One region of the Paraliobacillus zengyii genome, then DNA from elsewhere that is predicted to be linked to it. Evidence: a T-box and tRNA genes for the amino acid it is inferred to sense, from the RefSeq annotation. Region 1 holds a T-box; the other holds one or more tRNA genes.
What was found. The T-box of region 1 lies ahead of trpS (tryptophan--tRNA ligase). A T-box ahead of a tRNA ligase gene usually reads a tRNA of that ligase, here a tRNA-Trp.
Positions count from the first base shown of each region.

Region 2: it encodes a tRNA-Trp, which carries the amino acid that the T-box ahead of trpS (tryptophan--tRNA ligase) is inferred to sense. The anticodon was not compared.

Region 1 is NZ_CP029797.1:969,743-973,219, reverse strand. It holds gene DM447_RS04835 (peptide ABC transporter substrate-binding protein) at 1-841, opposite strand, end outside; gene DM447_RS04830 (DUF3899 domain-containing protein) at 1,154-1,510, shown strand; T-box leader at 1,550-1,767, shown strand; gene trpS (tryptophan--tRNA ligase) at 1,819-2,814, shown strand; gene DM447_RS04820 (YjbA family protein) at 2,854-3,477, opposite strand, start outside.
Region 2 is NZ_CP029797.1:762,876-766,352, forward strand. It holds rRNA gene DM447_RS03775 (23S ribosomal RNA) at 1-383, shown strand, start outside; rRNA gene rrf (5S ribosomal RNA) at 534-649, shown strand; tRNA gene DM447_RS03785 (tRNA-Asn) at 663-737, shown strand; tRNA gene DM447_RS03790 (tRNA-Ser) at 741-832, shown strand; tRNA gene DM447_RS03795 (tRNA-Glu) at 864-938, shown strand; tRNA gene DM447_RS03800 (tRNA-Val) at 941-1,016, shown strand; tRNA gene DM447_RS03805 (tRNA-Met) at 1,063-1,139, shown strand; tRNA gene DM447_RS03810 (tRNA-Asp) at 1,147-1,223, shown strand; tRNA gene DM447_RS03815 (tRNA-Phe) at 1,252-1,324, shown strand; tRNA gene DM447_RS03820 (tRNA-Tyr) at 1,338-1,423, shown strand; tRNA gene DM447_RS03825 (tRNA-Trp) at 1,451-1,521, shown strand; tRNA gene DM447_RS03830 (tRNA-His) at 1,536-1,608, shown strand; tRNA gene DM447_RS03835 (tRNA-Gln) at 1,623-1,697, shown strand; tRNA gene DM447_RS03840 (tRNA-Gly) at 1,705-1,776, shown strand; tRNA gene DM447_RS03845 (tRNA-Cys) at 1,803-1,876, shown strand; tRNA gene DM447_RS03850 (tRNA-Leu) at 1,885-1,966, shown strand; gene DM447_RS03855 (sugar kinase) at 2,508-3,467, shown strand.

The sequences.
Region 1 (3,477 bases):
GATCGATCTCACCTGTGTTATAAAGATTAACTGCTGTACTTGTTTCTTTTACAACACTTACATTAATTGTTTCAAGTTGCACAGTTTCTGCGTCCCAGTAATCTTCATTTTTAACTAGTGACCATTGATCAGGATTATCCCCTGTTGGGTTCCAGTCATTTAATGTAAATGGTCCGTTAAATAGTAAGTTATCAGAAGATAAACCATAATCTTCGCCTTGTTCTGTAACAAACGCTTCATTAAGCGGTAAGAACGTTCCAAAAGTTAATAAACTATGGAAATATGGTATAGCTTTCTCTAAAGTGATAAGTAATTCTGTATCACTTACTGCTTCAACACCTAACTCTTCTATGTCTAAATCGCCATTATTAATAGCTTCAGCATTTTTAATTACGCCATTCATCATAAATGGACCATACTCAGATCCTGTTTCTGGGTTAACAGCTCGTCTCCAAGCAAAAACAAAATCATTCGCTGTTACTGGGTCACCATTTGACCAAACAGCATCATCGCGTAATGTGATTGTCCATTCTAAACCATCTTCACTGATTTCAGGCTCTCCAGCAGCAATTGCAGGTTGTGGCACTACATCTTCATCTAAACGATATAGTCCTTCCATACTTTCACCTAAGAACTGAAATGCAACAGCGTCTGTTGCCATTGATGAATCCATCGTAGGTATCTGTGATGCCTCGATTAAATTAAGTACTTGTTCAGGTGAACTTTCTTCTGTTCCTTCTGTATCGTCAGTTTCTGATGTATCGTCTCCACCAGAACATGCAGCCAAGAACATGCTTAATGCTAGTGCAAGAACTAGCAACAACCAATTCGACTTTCTCATTATAAAATGACCTCCCCATATTTTAAATTCTCTAATTATTCTGCGAGTAATTTAACTCACAAATTGAATTATACAAGTTTTCTAACAATTTTGCATTATTTTTTTACAATATTTTTTCACAATCACACACAAATCCCATAAACTTAACATTTCTATAACAAAAAATAGTTCTAATTACCTATAATATAAATTAATTCCGTAATTCTGTCATCTTTTACACGTCATCAAAATCCACTATCTCCATTTAATTAAAAATATGCTATACTACTTGTTGTCAAAATAAGTGAAGGTTGTGATTTAATTTTGCGAATCTTGCGAAACACTTTTTTTCAGTTACTAATTAATTTGTTTGTTACCTTTTTAATTTTTCTACTATTTTCACCTAGTCTTCGTTTAATTTACTATATAGATATTATCTTTTATTTTAGCTTAACTTATTTGTTATGTTGGATGATTTTCTTTACGATCAAAGGACGTTTTTTTGATGGTGTCATCTATGGATTTAGAAAAGTTGGAAATGGGGTATTACGTAAGCTAGCATTTGATGATTGGGAGGACAAGCCTATGCCCTCAGCTAAAGTTGGCGACTCTTTTCTCGCATTTCTTTTAAAACAAGGGCTATACCTATTAATTATCATGTTCATCTTACTTATCATCTACTATTTCTAAACTTGCATATTTATTTGGTTTTAGATATAATTTGATATTAATAAAGCGTTGATAAAGCATAGGATTTAATCCCTCTGGTTTGTAGAGAGTCTGAGAAGCTGTGAACAGATACCAAGGATTAGTGAAACTGGGGCTTTAGAGCTTGTGAGTGAATTATCACTTACCGTTTAACAGGCGTTATCTGTGACATTTTGTCTAAAAGTGATCTCATGTTCCTGAGATAATAAGGGTGGCACCGCGGTTTATTCGTCCCTTAGTATTAGGATTATGGGATTTTTTTATGTTTATAAACAGAAGGGTGATAACAGATGAAAACAATTTTTTCGGGCATTCAACCAAGTGGAATGCTAACAATTGGAAACTATCTAGGAGCGATGAAACACTTTGTTGATTTACAAGAAGATCATGAGTGCTATTTTTGTATCGTAGACGAACATGCGATTACCGTACCTCAAGATCGCTTAAAACTTCGCGATAATATTCGGTCATTAGCAGCTCTTTATTTAGCATCGGGAATTGATCAAGACAAATCTACTTTATTTATTCAATCTGAAGTTCCTGCGCACACACAATTAGGATGGATGATGCAAACAGTCAGCTATATTGGTGAACTAGAAAGAATGACACAATTTAAAGACAAGTCTTCTGGTAAGGAAGGTGTTTCTGCTGCACTGTTAACATACCCACCATTAATGACAGCTGATATATTACTTTACAATACGAATATTGTACCTGTCGGTGATGACCAAAAACAGCATTTAGAATTAGCACGAAATTTAGCACAGCGATTCAATCGAAAATACAATGATATCTTTACTTTACCTGAAATTAGTGTTCCAAAAGTTGGTGCTCGGATCATGTCTTTGCAAGAACCAACTAAAAAAATGAGTAAGTCAGATGAAAACCAAAAAGCATCTATCTTCATGCTAGATGATCCAAAGAAAATAGAGAAAAAGATTAAAAGTGCTGTTACTGATTCTGAAGGTATCGTTAAGTTTGATAAAGTAAACAAACCAGGAATAAGTAATTTAATAACTATTTATGCAAGCTTTACAAGTGATTCCATTGAAGCTATAGAAAATAAATTTGAAGGAATAGGCTACGGTCCATTTAAACAATCTACTGCTGATGTTGTTATTGAGGCATTACAACCAATTCAAGAACGGTATCAAGCATTGATTGCTTCACCTGAATTAGATCAGATTTTAGATAAGGGTGCAGAAAAAGCTGCCTTAACTGCTAATAAAACATTAGCAAAAGCAAAAAAAGCAATGGGACTAGCTAGAGTTAAAAAAAGTACTTAATGAAAATGGCGTAGGGCTAATGCTCCTACGCCATTTTCATTATAAAATTCTTTTATAGGTTTGATTTTTGGGTTCGCTCTCTTCCAGTTCCCATATTTTTTCGAAAAATGGTTGTCCTTTAATAATCTTCTTACAAAAGACTTCATGACCAATTGACCAACCATTTACAAGTTCTTGGTACAGTATATGCCATGCAGTATCCTCATTCATCTTCCGGATGGCTTGATAACGTTGTGGAGCCCACTCGGTTAACCAGTATTGTAACTCTTCTTTATTATTCGTTCGCTCTAATTGATCAAGTGCCATCATTAATAGCTGTTTTAATTGTCGTTCCCTTCTTGTTAAACCTACCATTTCTTTTGGTGGTAAGGATAAAATATGATACGCTTTTTCTGATTTTTTTGTATCAATTGAAAATGTTGGTTTGGCTTTTTCATCAATCATCTCATAAACAAGTCGCTCTTGTCGGGGTATTAACCTGCTTTTCCGAATTGGTATATTATAACCCATTGTATCCAAGACAAGTACTGCTTTTGAGTCTGTGATTATACAAGCAAACTCTAATGGAATTCTTTCCTGATTTTTGCGTAAGTACGCTCGGTTTTTAATGTGATCTAACATTTTCTGCGGCAAGTCGGCTAAATCATTTTCAATTAAATCAAA
Region 2 (3,477 bases), 210 kb from region 1:
CGCATCCTGGGGCTGTAGTCGGTCCCAAGGGTTGGGCTGTTCGCCCATTAAAGCGGTACGCGAGCTGGGTTCAGAACGTCGTGAGACAGTTCGGTCCCTATCCGTCGTGGGCGCAAGAAGTTTGAGAGGAGCTGTCCTTAGTACGAGAGGACCGGGATGGACACACCGCTGGTGTACCAGTTGTTCTGCCAAGAGCATCGCTGGGTAGCTACGTGTGGAAGGGATAAGTGCTGAAAGCATCTAAGCATGAAGCCCCCCTCAAGATGAGACTTCTCATCTTTTTAGAGTAAGATCCCTCAGAGACGATGAGGTTGATAGGTTCGAGGTGGAAGCGTGGTGACACGTGTAGCTGACGAATACTAATAGATCGAGGACTTAACTATAATACTATATGGTGTCTTGTTGTAATTCTTATCTAGTTTTGAAGGTATAATTAATTTTATTCTTTTAAACTCTTGATTTTTTATGAAAAACAGGTATAATACTTGTTGTCATTAAAATTCAAAATACACTTGGATGTATACTCTAAATGATCTGGTGACAATAGCGAAGAGGTCACACCTGTTCCCATGCCGAACACAGTAGTTAAGCTCTTCAGCGCTCATGGTAGTTGGGGCTTTGCCCCTGCAAGAGTAGGACGTCGCCAGGCATATATCCATTATTCCACAGTAGCTCAGTGGTAGAGCAATCGGCTGTTAACCGATCGGTCGTAGGTTCGAGTCCTACCTGTGGAGCCATATGGAGAGCTGTCCGAGTGGCCGAAGGAGCACGATTGGAAATCGTGTAAACCGCTAACGCGGTTTCGAGGGTTCGAATCCCTCGCTCTCCGCCACTTACATACAACTCATTGTATAATTAATTTAGGCCCGTTGGTCAAGCGGTTAAGACACCGCCCTTTCACGGCGGTATCACGGGTTCGATTCCCGTACGGGTCACCAATGGAGGATTAGCTCAGCTGGGAGAGCACCTGCCTTACAAGCAGGGGGTCGCAGGTTCGAGCCCTGCATCCTCCACCATTTTAAACAAGTAATTTTATAGTAGAATTATTTAATTCTACATTATCGCGGGGTGGAGCAGTCTGGTAGCTCGTCGGGCTCATAACCCGAAGGTCGCAAGTTCAAATCTTGCCCCCGCAACCAAATTATTGGTCCGGTAGTTCAGTTGGTTAGAATGCCTGCCTGTCACGCAGGAGGTCGCGGGTTCGAGTCCCGTCCGGACCGCCATTTTTATAAAACTACAATTATTTTACTTGGCTCGGTAGCTCAGTCGGTAGAGCAACGGACTGAAAATCCGTGTGTCGGCGGTTCGATTCCGTCCCGAGCCACCTTTTTTTATTTGGAGGGATAGCGAAGTTGGCCAAACGCGGCGGACTGTAAATCCGCTCCCATCGGGTTCGTAGGTTCGAGTCCTACTCCCTCCACCATTTTTGAATATATTTATATAAGAATATAGGGGTATAGTTTAAAGGTAGAACAGAGGTCTCCAAAACCTCCGGTGTGGGTTCAATTCCTACTACCCCTGCTTTTTTTATTGTGGCGGTCGTGGCGAAGGGGTAAACGCACCGGATTGTGATTCCGGCATACGTGGGTTCAATTCCCACCGGTCGCCCTATTTTTTTACATTGGGCTATAGCCAAGCGGTAAGGCAACGGTTTTTGGTATCGTCATGCGCTGGTTCGAATCCAGCTAGCCCAGCCATCATCTTGCGGAAGTAGTTCAGTGGTAGAACATCACCTTGCCAAGGTGGGGGTCGCGGGTTCGAATCCCGTCTTCCGCTCTCTTTTCATATAGTTTTATTATAATGGCGGTATAGCCAAGTGGTAAGGCAGAGGTCTGCAAAACCTTTATCACCGGTTCAAATCCGGTTACCGCCTCCAAATAACATGCCGGTGTGGCGGAATTGGCAGACGCGCATGACTCAAAATCATGTTCCTTCGGGAGTGCCGGTTCGACCCCGGCCACCGGTATTTAAGTTTTTTGTTCAGGTATGTCAATTAACTGTTAATATTTTGTAATATCAAGTGTTTCCTACATTTTGGGAAACGCTTTTTATTTTGAAAAATGTTCCTTCTAGAATGTGAGTCGAACCTATACCATAGCTATTATAAACATATCATTTAAGCAAGAAATATTAACGTTTCTCAGATTGTGAGAGACGTTTTTTTTATTTTTATTTAACAAAAATCTAATTTTATATTTAATAAATATTTTTTAATCTATCAAAAAATGCTATTCATACGCTGGCAAATGTAATTTAATTAATTTCTCTTTTTTCATTGACATTAATTATGAAAGCGGTATATAATTTATATTATAGAACAGAGTTCCATTATACGGAACGTAAATTAAATCTTTTATATTGAATATTTATTTTATTATTCAATGTATAAAAAATGTACTTACCAAATATAATCATGAGAACATAGATAGTTAGTTCTATATTTTTTGCATACATTTGCAAAAAAGGGCTTCTAAAGAGGCTACTACTATTAGTGAGGAAGATGTTTTATGAGTAAAAGGATAGTTACAATTGGTGAGGCTATGGGCTTATTTGTAGCTGGTGAAGTAGGACGGCTTGAAGATGTAAAGACATTCACTCGATCAATAGCAGGTGCCGAATTAAATGTTAGTGTTGGCTTAGCTAGATTGAATCACGAAGTATATTATACGACCAAAGTTGGCAATGATCCACTTGGAGAATCAATCATAAATTTTATAAAAAAGGAAAGAATCCATAATGATTTTGTCTATCAAAGTAAAAAGGATTTGACTGGATTACAATTAAAGGAAAAATCTATCGAAGGGGATCCGAATGTAGCAAGTTTTCGAAAGAATAGTGCGGCTAGTAAAGTTAGTTTAGCTACCATACAGGAAGTGGATTTTTCTATTTTTGATTTTGTTCATCTAAGTGGCATATTCTTAGCTTTGTCTTCTGAAACAAAAGCTGTTTCTCATTATTTTGCTGAGGAAGGAAGAAGAAACGGGGCATGTATAACCTTTGATCCTAATCTTCGTCCTAATTTGTGGAGTAGTAAGAAAGATATGATTATAAATATAAATGAATTGGCAGCAAAATGTGATATCGTTCTTCCAGGTATTTCTGAAGGGGAAATTCTTACTGGATATAAAGAACCAGAAGATATTGCAAACTTTTATTTAGAAAGGAATGCAAAGTATGTTGTTATCAAGCTTGGTGAAGAAGGTGCATATGTAAAAGGACATGATAGAGAAGGTAAATATATTGAAGGCTTTAAGGTTGATAAAATTGTGGATACTGTTGGGGCTGGAGATGGATTTGCAGTAGGTGTAGTCAGTGGGTTAGCTGAGGGATTATCGATTGAGGAATCTGTTATTCGCGGAAATGCAATTGGTGCTATTCAACTACTTTCATCAAGTGATAACGAAGGATTGCCAACTCGAGTTATGTTAGAAAAATTTTTAAATACATCAAAGCATCAAAAAATTTAAAGTTAAATAC